DNA from 3 places in the Solibacillus sp. FSL R7-0682 genome. Region 1 is predicted to be linked to each of the others. Evidence: riboswitches for the same ligand, from Rfam matches in the RefSeq annotation. Region 1 holds a riboswitch; each other region holds the start of a gene.
The links. Region 1 has a riboswitch for lysine ahead of MKZ17_RS05935 (aspartate kinase). Riboswitches for the same ligand answer to the same signal wherever they lie in the genome.

Region 1 (4,345 bases):
ACGTTAAAATCGTAAAGGTTGATGTAGATAACAACCAAGCAACTGCTGCAGAATATCAAATTATGTCTATCCCATCATTATTATTATTCGTAGATGGTGAGTTAAAAGCAAAAACTGCTGGCTTCATGCCAAAAGAAGCGTTAATCGATTTCATTAACGACAACAAATAATTTTTAAGAACGGAAGCCGTATATCTAATAAGATGTACGGCTTTTTTCTATGCTTAAAATAAGATAAACTAAAATGGAATGTCAGAATAAAAGGTGATTTAATGAATGCAATCATTAAGGCGAAATTAGAAATACTGCCAAATGAGCCTGGCTGTTATATTATGAAGGATCGCCAAGGGACAATTATTTACGTTGGCAAGGCCAAAATATTGAAAAACCGTGTGCGCTCTTATTTTACAGGCAGTCATGATGGGAAAACAGCTCGTTTAGTCAGTGAAATTGAAGACTTTGAATACATCATCACTTCAAGTAATATTGAAGCACTTATTTTAGAATTGAACTTAATTAAGCTACATGATCCAAAATATAATATTAAACTAACAGATGATAAAACTTATCCGTACATTAAAATTACGAATGAACGTTACCCTCGTATTATTACAACGAGAAAAGTAAAAAAGGATAAGGCGAAATATTTTGGTCCGTATCCAAATGCTTATGCAGCCAATGAAACACGAAAGCTATTGGACCGTCTTTATCCTTTACGGAAATGTGTTCAATTACCTCAACAAGTTTGCCTTTACTATCATTTAGGGCAATGCTTAGCACCATGCGTGAAGGACATTGAACAGAAAGTCTATGATGAGATGATTGAAAGTATTTCAAAGTTTTTAAACGGTGGCGTAGATGAAATAAAACAGGATTTAGAGCAAAAAATGTTAGATGCCGCAGAAAAATTAGAATTTGAACGAGCGAAGGAGTTTCGTGATTTAATCACACATATAGACAGCATTATGCAAAAGCAAAAAATAGTAACTGATGATTTAAGCAATCGAGATGTTTTTGGTTTTGCAGTTGAAAAAGGGTGGATGTGTGTACAAGTCTTCTTTGTTCGACAAGGAAAGCTCATCGAACGAGATGTTTCGATATTCCCGATTTATAACGAACCAGAGGAAGAGTTTTTAACATTTGTCGGTCGTTTTTACGATGAACCGAATCATATTTTGCCGAAAGAAATTTTTATTCCTTCGAATGTGGATGAATCTTTATTAGAAAAACTACTGAACTGTAAAGTAATCATCCCAAAAAGGGGACAGAAAAAAGAGCTTGTCGATTTAGCAACGAAAAATGCGTCGATTGCTGTTAGTGAAAAGTTCCAATTAATTGAGCGACAGGAAGAACGAACAATTGGAGCTTGCGAAGCACTAGGAGAAGCGATGAATATTTCAATCCCGTTACGCATTGAGGCATTTGATAATAGTCATATGCACGGGACAGACCCGGTTTCTGCGATGGTCGTTTTTATTGATGGGAAGCCTGCGAAAAAGGAATACCGAAAATATAAAACGAAGCAAGCAGCAAAACACGATGATTACGGTGCAATGCAAGAAGTGATACGTCGTCGGTATACGCGTGTGCTACGTGAAAATTTACCTTTGCCTGATTTAATTATTATTGATGGAGGGAAAGGACAAATGGAAGTGGCTCGAGAAGTGATTGAAGATGAGCTTGGATTAATGATTCCAATTGCGGGTTTAGCAAAGGATGATAAGCACAATACTTCACAATTATTATTCGGTGACCCAATTGAACCAATTCCACTAAAACGTACGAGTGATGGCTTTTATTTGTTGCAGCGTATTCAAGATGAGGTGCACCGCTTTGCCATTACATTTTTACGCCAACAACGACAAGCCAATGCCATCGTATCCGTACTTGATCAAATTGAAGGCGTCGGACCTAAGAGAAAGCAGCAGCTGATGAAGCACTTTGGATCTGTGAAAAAAATTCGTGAGGCTTCTGTTGAACAATTAGTGGAGTCGGGAGCGCCAAATAAGCTCGCCCAGGCAATATATAGTCATTTTCATGATGTATCATTGAATAATGACTAATGCTATGATAAAATAATTATTAATTCTATATTTTCTAACGATAGAGGTGCAGTATTCAAAAGTACATTGCTCGAGGAAGAACAAATCCATTGACAGCAATCGAAAGGGGATCCTGCCGAAGTGAAAAACGTATTGTTCACGTATTTTGCTGGTTTTACATTTAAGAGATGTAAGACTGTCAGAGCGTATGTTCTGGAGAGCTATCCCGAAAACATTTAACGTATGTTTATTATTTGTATTGACGGCGACTTTCCATGAACGTGGAAGGTCGTTTTTTTGTTTTAAAAAGACACTTCACGTTGCATATAAGAAAAATAGAAATGAACTTATGTCTCGTAACTAAAGGAGTGTATGTGATGCAAACTATTGTTGCAAAATTTGGTGGGCCAGCAATTGCTACCCCAGAAAAAATTCAACAAGTCGCAAAAAAAGTCATAAATGAGCAAGCAAAAGGCATAAACTTAGTAGTTGTCGTTTCTTCGATGGCGTCTGTTCGTAGAGAATTACGTCAATTCGCTCAAGAAATTACAGATCAACCTTCAAAGCGTGAAATGGATGTGTTAGTTGCCACTGGGGCTCAAATGACGAGTTCCCTACTAGCGATGGCAATTCAGGAGCAAGGTGGTAAAGCTGTATCTTTAACAGGATGGCAAGCAGGAATTTATACAAATTCGACACATCAAAATGCGCGTGTGGATACTGTAGACACAGCAAGATTAAAAAAACATCTCGCGTTAGGAGAAATTGTTGTTGTAGCAGGTTTCCAAGGAATTACTGAAGATGAATGTATCTCAACATTGGGCAAGGGTGGTTCGGAAACATCCGCAGTAGTTATAGGTGTTGCAATTGGTGCAGAGCGAATCGATATATATTCAAACGTCGATGGGATATACACAGCAGATCCGATGATTGTTCAACAGGCAAGCAAATTAAAAGAGCTCTCGTATGATGAAATGCTTGAATTAGCAAACTTAGGTGCACATATTCTACATCCACGAGCAGTGGAATTAGCAAAAAAATACTTTATGCCAATTGTCGTTCGATCAAATCAATCGGATGTAGAAGGTACATTGATTAAAGGGGATATAGAGATGGAAAAAAATTTAATCGTACGTGGCGTTGCGTACGAATCGGATATTATACGTTTAACAATTGGATATGACTCGTATGAAACCGCATCATTATCAGAAGTATTTAGTATTTTAGCTGAGCATGATATCAATGTCGATATCATCGTTCAAGCAGTGATCGATAATGTAAAACCGACCATTTCATTTACAATTTCTAAAGATGAGTTTGCGGAAAGCTTAAGAGTGTTAGAATCAAGTAAGCTATCATTAGGATTTAGCTTTGCTGATTTTGAAGTAGGGCTTGCAAAAGTGTCGATCGTTGGTTCTGGTATGGCGTCAAATCCTGGTGTTGCAGCGCGAATGTTTGCACGCCTCGGTAAGGAGCATATTCCTGTAAAGATGGTAAGTACTTCTGAAATTAAAGTTTCTGTCGTCGTGCCACAAGACGAAATGATACGTGCAGCAAATGTACTGCATGATGAGTTTAATTTAGCAGTGAAAGTTATGAATCAATAATCGAAAAAGGACCTATAAGCATAAGCTTACAGGTCTTTTTTTATCGTTAAATTTTCTCTTTTGAGTCCCATTTTACAGTAAATTTAATCGTATTCTTCTTAACATGCTTTTCTTCATAGCATTCTGTTAAATAGCCGAGTTGTTTTTGCTTTTGTTCTGCTAAAAATCCTGCCTCTAATCGGAAACAACGATGCTCAACATTTAGCGAGGATTCTTCATCAACAGTGGTCAGTATGTAATGCGCCTCATCCTTCGTCTCTTTTTCGAGGATTAATTGCCCCCAACCAGCCTCTTCGAAAAATGAAGCTGCTTCATCCATTGAATATAACGGGAATTTACGTGCTAATTCTTTACCTGCCCAATATAAAACATCTTCTTCATGCTTGCCGAGAATCGAATGAAGAAGATGATCACGGATAATTTCATATCCAAAACTTGGAATCGTTTTCATTTTAAGTCCTTCCATAGTAAAATACCTCTTTCATAAATTTTCTTATAATATAGATTCATTGTAAAAGAATCGAGATATAAGTAGAAAAAAACAAACTCAAAACAGTAAAAACCCGTTTTTAAAATGATTATAAAATATACGGAGTTGCCTTGACGCTAGTAACTGTTGAGAGTACAATGGACATGTCATAATATTGTACCATGATGAAATGTGCAGTCAATAAAACATCTTCTACAAAATAGTGAC
Region 2 (4,345 bases), 2.5 Mb from region 1:
CTCACAGCGCCGATAATTTCTTGTACGGCTTTGACACCGACAGTGCTTGAATAGCGCTTTGCTTGTACGGCAATGATGTCCTCACCATCTTTTAATATAAGGTCTGCTCCGTAATCGCCACTTGTAGCAGTGTAGCTTACTTTAAAACCACGGCGCTTAAATAGCTCACCTAAAAAGCGTTCAAAATCCTCTCCGCTCATTGCATCCACTTCACGGATACCAGATTTGCGAAGTTTGACGGTTTTGCGTGATTTCAACCATATTTTAAACAATAGCTTTAGTGCGAAATAAAGAATAATACCAATGCCGATACCCTCTAACGTTTCGCTGAAATACCACCCAGCAGCGCCAGCTAATCCGATGAAAAGCAACGTGAAAAACGGTAACTTCTTCTTTTTTCGTCGATGTCGTTTACGCAACTTCTATATACTCCTTTAATACGTTGTTTGAGAAGGTGTCCTCAAACCTTAGTATACCACAAATGAGTACATACGTTTGGTTTATACGTATTGTTTTTTGGCACTAATAAAGGATGCGACAAATAATAGTCCGGATACAATTAAAAATATAGCAATAGGCATCGTCCAGCTATTCGTTACATCGTGTACAAAGCCAAATAAAACAGGTCCAACTGCCGCTATTAAATAGCCGATTGATTGGGCAAAACCAGAAAGGTCTGCCGCTTCAAATGCTGTTTCTGTACGTAATGTGAAAAACATCAGTACAAGTCCAAATGAAGCGCCACCAGCAAAGCCTAAAAAGACCATCCATAAAACTGCTAAGCTCGTCCATTCCATTAAAACCCCTGTAAAGCCAATGAAATAGAAAACTGTAAAGAGGACGACAATCGGACGTTGTGATTGTAGTTTTCCTGCAATTATTGGAATGATAAATGTTAATGGAATTTGTGATAATTGCATAATCGATCCCATCCATCCAGCACGTTGTGCATTCATTCCTTGGCTAATGAAAATATCAGGAAGCCAAGCAGATGAGCAGTAAAAAATAAGTGATTGAAAACCCATCGCAGCAGCAATTGCCCAAGCAAGTGGGGACTTCCACATTTGCTTTTTTGGTGCGTTTGTTTGAGCAAATTTCATTTCCACTTTGGAATCCTTTAAAATTGGAACCCAGATGATAAGTGTTAGCAATCCTAAAATAAGAGAAAATCCAAGTGCAAACTCCCAACCAACAGATGATGCTATCGGATGGCTAAAACCAGCTGCAAGTCCTGCAGAAATATTCATCGAAACGGAATAAATGCCAGTTAATAGACCGATATGTAATGGATATTTCAATTTAAAATAACTAGGGATAAGTACATTTCCAAAAGCAATTGCTACGCCGATAAGGACCGTTCCGATAAGTAAGGTTGATGTAGCTCCTAATGAACGGAATAGGATGCCAATGCATAACAGTACAACCGAGTAAAATAATGTCCACTCCATACCTAATTTTCGAGCAATACGAGCGGCAAACGGAGAAACAATAGCAAATGCAAGCAATGGAATCGTTGTTAAAAAGCCAGCCAATACATTTGAAATGCTAAGATCATCACGGATGAATTCGATAATAGGACCGACAACCGTAAGTGGCGTACGTAGTGTAGTAGCAAATAAGAAAATTGCGATAATAAAGAGTAAAATCGATTGATTTGATGATAATTTTTTGTTTTGGTAAAGTGGTCGTTCAAGGTCCATGGGAGCACTCCTTTTTTTATAATTACAGTTATTCTATCAAAGAAAAATAATTAAATGAATTCTCTAAAAAAACAGAATAATTCAAAGGCGTTGCGGTCAAAAAAATGTTATGTTAGACTTTAAAGCGTTGTTTCAAAATTATATATACATTACCTCATGCTTTTAATGGGGTAGAGGTCGCAAACATTAAGATTAGTATAGCGGAGATTGAGAGAATCGGTGAAGCTTTATGAAAGGAATGGTTGCCGAAGTGTTATTTTTCTCTCAAAGAATAATGCTGGGGCTGTCTCCGAAAGGAACAGAACTGTCACATGTGTAAGCATGTGTTGAGCTATCTTTCAAGTTTGATGAGGTGTTTTATTGGAGCCGTCACATAACTTGTGGCGGCTTTTCGTTATTTAACACCCAACAAACTTTAAAACAAAGGAGAATCTTCATGAGTGAAAATAAAATAGATCAGCATAATACACAAAACGGGCTGAAAAAAGGACTAAAAAGTCGTCATATTACGATGATTTCGTTAGGTGGTACGATCGGTACAGGGTTGTTTTTAGCTTCTGGTGGCGCAATTGCGCAAGCAGGTCCTGGTGGTGCGTTACTAGCCTACGCTTTAATCGGTGTCATGGTGTACTTTTTAATGACATCACTAGGTGAAATGGCAGCGTACATGCCAACATCTGGTTCATTTAGTACGTACGCAACAAAGTTTGTTGACCCAGCGTTAGGCTTTGCGCTTGGCTGGAATTATTGGTACAACTGGGCAATTACAATTGCTGCAGAAATTGCCGCGGTTTCATTAATTATGAAATACTGGTTCCCAGATAGCTCATCGTTAACGTGGACAATTTTATTTATTGTCGTTGTATTAACATTTAACTTATTATCGGTCAAAGCGTTTGGTGAAGGGGAATATTGGTTTGCGATGATTAAAGTCGGAACAGTTATCATCTTCATCATCGTGAGTATTTTAATGATTTTCGGACTTTTAGGCGGCAACGATCCTGTCGGTTTTAAAAACTTCTTTGAAGGGGATGCACCATTTAATGGTGGCTTCCTAGCGATGTTCGGTATTTTCTTAGCAGCAGGCTTTTCATTCCAAGGAACAGAAATGCTCGGGGTGACGGCTGGTGAAACAGATGATCCAGCGAAAAACATTCCAAAGGCGGTACGTTCAGTATTCTGGCGTATTTTACTTTTCTACATTTTTGCAATTGGTGCAATCGGATTATTAATTCCGTACACAGATTCACGTTTATTATCAGAAGATATTGCAACGAGTCCATTTACACTCGTATTTGAAAACTTAGGCATTGCGTTTGCAGCTTCTGTGATGAACGCTATCATTTTAACGGCTATGCTTTCTGCTGGTAACTCAGGTCTTTATGCGGCAAGCCGTATGCTATTCCAACTAGCAGTAGAAGGGAAAGCTCCAAAGTTCTTTACAAAAGTGAGCAAGCGCGGTATCCCGATTTATGCGTTACTTGCAACGTTAGCTGTTGGTTCATTAGCATTTTTAGCATCATTCTTTGGAGATGGTGTTGTATACATTTGGTTATTAAATGCATCAGGTATGTCCGGCTTTATCGCTTGGTTAGGTATTGCGATTAGTCATTATCGCTTCCGCCGTGCGTATGTTGCGCAAGGATATTCATTAAGCGATTTACCATATGTATCAAAGTTTTTCCCATTCGGTCCAGTCTTCGCCTTCGTATTATGTATGATCGTCGTTTTAGGACAAAACTATATGGCGTTTATAGGAGATACAATTGATTGGTATGGCGTAGTAGTATCTTACATCGGCTTACCACTATTTGCTGCTTTATGGATTGGCTATAAAGTAAAACATAAAACGAAAGTTGTTCCATTATCTGAATGTGATCTTTCAAATGATTAATAGAAACGGCTGTGCGGAAAGCTTTTGACTTTTTGTACAGCCGTTTTTAACTTTTATAGAAAATGAAATTATACTTATTTATCGCTTTGAATTAACTTCATTGCACTGAAACCAAGGCATAGATGGTAGTTTAGGAGTATAATAGGGGAGTATTTAATTTGCAACCGAATACATGTGAAGGAAGTGATTATAATGCCTATCTCAACAGGCTTTTATAAAAAAATCTATCAGTGGATGATGAACGAAGAAAAAAATGAGGCTGTATTTCGACCATTTATTTCGAATGGAAATCCATATAAATCGCGTGTTTTTTTAGTTAGCTCTAATGCTTTACCGTTGTTTAAAGTACAGGAAAATAAAGAGCAACTATTTGCAGAAGCGCTTATTGACCGAGCTCTATTCATGCAATTGTATGATGATGAAGTGATGACAGCTTCCCGGGAGTTTAAAGGGTCGTTGCAATTTGAACAGTGGCTATTACAGCATAATGAAGCGCTCATCATGACCTCCTTAAATGCCTATCAGCTAGCTAATGCTGAAGAGGTGAAACGTGTGAAAAAGGAAGATACAGTGAACTTTACACGTGGCCATAAAGTATTTCATGAAGTATTAATGGAGTTTCAGCCAGAAATTATCATACTGCAAGGAAAAGTTGCATTTACACAATTTAAAACGGTCTATGCCGAAAAACTCACTATTTATAATCCTTCAATAACAAAAGTGCCAGTGTTAGAAGAGGAAGGACCATTTG
Region 3 (4,345 bases), 1.1 Mb from region 1:
CTACAAAATATATTAATATTGCTTTTGCGTTATCAAAATATACTGTTCTTTTCATAATGCTTCCTTTCAGTCATACATTGTAACACAAATCAACAATATTCTATTTGCCAATTATCCCCTTTGAGCTGTCTCCCATTGCTCCTATACCTTCTATCATGGTAAACTGCTAACAAGAGGTGGTATTTATGGCATTTGGTAGTATTCCGATGTGGTTTTTTGCAATCGCCATTGCGTTTGCCATAGTCTTTATCATTATTAATGAATGGAATTCAAGAAGATAATGGACATAAAAAAGGAGCTAGTCCAACGTGAGGACAACAGCTCCTTTTTAGCTATTTCAGTGTACGTTTTAAGAAAGCTTGCGTACGCTCGTGTTTCGGATTAACTAAGACGTCATTCGGATGGCCTTCTTCCACAATAACCCCTTTATCCATAAAGACAATGCGGTCCGATACTTCCTTTGCAAACTCCATCTCATGTGTTACGATCAGCATTGTATTCCCTTGATCCGCAAGCTGTCGCATTACCTTTAATACTTCTCCTACCATCTCAGGGTCAAGCGCTGAAGTAGGTTCATCAAATAACATTACATCAGGATCCATTGCAAGTGCTCGAGCGATAGCCACACGCTGCTTTTGACCGCCCGATAGTTGACGAGGCTTTGCATTTTTATAGGCAGACATCCCTACAAGCTCTAAATACTTCATCGCATTCGCTTCGGCCTCTTCCTTTGTACGCTTTAATACCTTTTGCTGTCCAACGATACAGTTTCCGAGAACATTTAAATTATTAAATAAATTGAACGATTGGAATACCATGCCTAAATGCGTACGGTATTTTTCTACATTATGATTGTCCTCTAAAATATTTACATTGTTATAAATTATGCTTCCCGCTGTCGGTGTTTCTAATAAATTTATACAGCGTAGTAACGTAGATTTTCCTGAGCCTGAAGATCCGATGAGCGTTACAACTTCCCCTTTTTTCACTTGGAAATTAACATCACTTAATACTTCATGTGCACCGAATTTTTTGTTTAAATGCTGAATATCAATTACAGTTGTCATGGAATTACTCACCTTCCTTATCTAGCTTATTTCCAGTTATTAATTCGACCTTATATGAATCTGGTCCATCCATTTTTTTCTCGAATAATAATAGGAAACGTGTTACCGTTAACGTCATAATGAAGTATAAGACTGTTGCAATAAAGAATGCTTCAATATATTTATAATTACTTCCGGCAACTGAATTCGCAGTGAAGAATAACTCGACTACAGAAATAACACTTAATACAGATGAGTCTTTAATATTCATGACAAACTGGTTACCTGTCGCTGGTAAAATATTTCGAGCTACTTGGGGTATTACGACATAAATCATCGTTTGTAAGTGGTTCATACCAATTGCTTGTGCTGCCTCAAACTGCCCTTTATCAACAGAAACAATTCCTCCACGAACGTATTCTGCCATATACGCGCCTGTATTTAAACTAATAACGATACTTGCAGCTAAAAAGCGATCAATATCAATTCCTAAGTATACTAAACCATAAAATACAACCATCGCTTGTACCATCATTGGTGTCCCACGGAATATTTCAACATAAACAGTTAAAATAAAGTTTACGATTTTTAATAGAATAGTTTTCGCAGATTTTTTACGCTGCGGAATCGTATGCATAATTCCGATGAAAAAACCAATAAGGGCACCGACAATTGTCCCGATAACCGCTAATAAAAGTGCTGTATAGGCACCGCGTAAAAATACTTCCCAGTTATTTATAAACAAAGTCCAAACTGAATCTAAAAATGCCATTTTGCTCTCCTCCAATATCATTTGCTGTCATAATGCATACATATTGTTTGTAATATGTTTCTACATGGAAAGCAACGATTCTTTAAATCATTTTATTAAGACATCTGCTTCAACATGACTACTATATACAATGTCTTAAGTACTTTCATTTAATTGAAAAGGTTGCCTTCTGGATACTAGCAAGACAACCTTTAAATCCTCAACCATTATTGCGCTGCTGGTTGATTTTCAATTGCATCTTCCATTAATTTTTGACGATCATCTTCTGAAATCTCAGCTAAAACTTTGTTAATTTTTTCTGTTAAATCCGAACCCTTTTTAAGACCTACCGCAACAGCAGTTGTTGATGGATCTGCTTCGAAGTTTGGCTCTGGAATAATGTATTTAATATTGTTCATAGCTAGCTCTGCTGAAATACCTTCTGGACGCTCTGAAACGTAAGCATCAATTGCTCCTGATTGTAATTGAACGCGCATTGCACCAAAGTCTGTTGCTGCAACTTCTTTCTTTACGCCTTCCATTTGATCGATTACATCATAGTGAGTTGTTGCTTGTTGACCAGTTACTTTTGCACCCGCGAAGTCATTGATTGACTTTGCATCTGCGTAAGGCCCATCTGCTTTCACTACGATAACGTAGTCACTTGTATAGTAGTTTTCAGTAAAATCAATCGCTTCTTTTCGATCTGCTGTTGGCGACATACCAGCAATTACTAAGTCAATTGCTCCTGATTGTAATGATGGCACTAAACCATCCCAATCCGTTTTTACAATTTGTAATTCCATATCTAGGCCATCAGCAATACGTTTTGCAATTTCCACATCATAGCCTGCTGCAAATTCTTTCGTACCTTTGATAGCAACTGCTCCATTTGAATCATCATTTTGCGACCAGTTAAACGGTGCATAGCCTGCCTCCATACCAACCTTTAGTACTGATTTTTTGTCTGTAGAATCCGAACCATTTGTTGTGTCACCTGATCCATCCGTTCCACAAGCCGCTAATAAAAGCATCGTCATCATTGCTGTGAAGAATAATAAAAATCTCTTTTTCATTCCAATTCTCTCCTTTAATTTAAATTTTTGGGCTTTATTGTATACAAAAAGCGACCTAAAGAAGAACTTCAGGTCGCATACGATTAAAATTAGCCCAAATCCTCATTCAGTTCCCATTTTGAGATAGCACAACTCAACCATCAGGGAAAGATGATTGAGACAGTTCTGCAATTATTTACTACAGACCCAGCACTGTTACTTAGAGCAATAACAACACTTCGGCGATAGTTCCTTCTCTTTCATTTCTTCGCCAGCTCAATGACTCCATGAAAAACTAATAAATATCGCGCCTCTACCTCACGAAACTGTGAGGTTTTGTTATGAAATTGATACACTTATATTACATTATTAAAACGATTCAGTCAACACGGATTTTTCTGATAGTTAAATATTTTTACCTATTTATGAGCGATTTTTTCAACATTCACCTTTACTTCAAGTGTATGCATACCTCCTTGATAAACACCCTCTATAGGTGAAACGTCTCTATAATCCCGTCCGACACATAAATTAATATGATTTTCTAACACTTCAACATTATTCGTTGGATCTAGCCCAATCCACCCAATTCCTGGTACCATTACCTCTACCCATGCATGCGTCGCCGTCTCTCCGATTAACTCATCTCCCTCCCCGACATATAAATAACCACTAATGTAGCGTGCAGGAATATTTAAATGTCGTAATACAGCAAGCATTATATGCGTATAGTCCTGACATACCCCACGCCTAATTGACCATGCTTCACTTGCCGTAGTGTGAACGGTGGTGGCAGATGGATCATACTTAATGGTATGGAATAAATAGGTCATTAAATCACACGCATATTTTACAGGATTATCTGGAATACCTACAGCAGCTATAATTTCATCAAGCTGCTCTGGTAGAAGTGTTGTAAATCGCGAAACCGTTAAGTACGGTAAATATTGTTCTTTAAATAATTGTGAATGAAAGATATTTTTCATTTCATCGGAATAATTGATTTGATAAATATAGGGTGCTCGTTGAATACTCACATGGGAATAGGAGGTTACCTCCAATTCACGATGTTTTCCTGCAATAAAAAACGTACTAATAGCATTTCGCCAAATATCAAAACTATCTCTAGTGAGGGAATGGGGTTCAATCTTAACGTCATATGAAATCAAGCGCTGGCACTCATTATTTCGTGGTTTTAAACGAATTGTATTTAATGATTGCTCAACATCTGTGTCATATCGAAATAGATTAGTATGTGTAATGCGGTATTTCATTGTCATTTCCCCTTTTTTCGCCTTTATTGATTATTTATTCGATGCGGAGCGATTCATTTCACTAATATCGGTTCTGTTAAATAATATGTTTTTGATAAAATTGGGCCTAGGTGAATACACGCATTGTGAATGGCGATAATCCATTGTTTGCGTTCACTTACTGTCATTTTACTTACATCACTTTTCAATAGTTTCTCCACATCAGTTATTGCTTCAATC

Region 2: another riboswitch for lysine. It lies ahead of MKZ17_RS18620 (amino acid permease); the one in region 1 lies ahead of MKZ17_RS05935 (aspartate kinase).
Region 3: another riboswitch for lysine. It lies ahead of MKZ17_RS11420 (transporter substrate-binding domain-containing protein); the one in region 1 lies ahead of MKZ17_RS05935 (aspartate kinase).

Annotation. Positions count from the first base shown of each region.
Region 1 is NZ_JBBOUI010000001.1:1,161,796-1,166,140, forward strand. Features, by position in the region: gene trxA (thioredoxin) at 1-170, shown strand, start outside; gene uvrC (excinuclease ABC subunit UvrC) at 272-2,062, shown strand; lysine riboswitch at 2,096-2,273, shown strand; gene MKZ17_RS05935 (aspartate kinase) at 2,419-3,648, shown strand; gene MKZ17_RS05940 (YslB family protein) at 3,695-4,114, opposite strand.
Region 2 is NZ_JBBOUI010000001.1:3,705,585-3,709,929, reverse strand. Features, by position in the region: gene MKZ17_RS18630 (restriction endonuclease) at 1-419, opposite strand, end outside; gene MKZ17_RS18625 (CynX/NimT family MFS transporter) at 501-1,700, opposite strand; lysine riboswitch at 1,864-2,042, shown strand; gene MKZ17_RS18620 (amino acid permease) at 2,137-3,594, shown strand; gene MKZ17_RS18615 (RNA 2'-phosphotransferase) at 3,787-4,345, shown strand, end outside.
Region 3 is NZ_JBBOUI010000001.1:2,236,390-2,240,734, forward strand. Features, by position in the region: gene MKZ17_RS11405 (acyltransferase family protein) at 1-55, opposite strand, end outside; gene MKZ17_RS11410 (amino acid ABC transporter ATP-binding protein) at 333-1,067, opposite strand; gene MKZ17_RS11415 (amino acid ABC transporter permease) at 1,072-1,818, opposite strand; gene MKZ17_RS11420 (transporter substrate-binding domain-containing protein) at 2,025-2,873, opposite strand; lysine riboswitch at 2,990-3,176, opposite strand; gene MKZ17_RS11425 (transglutaminase family protein) at 3,272-4,126, opposite strand; gene MKZ17_RS11430 (alpha-E domain-containing protein) at 4,180-4,345, opposite strand, start outside.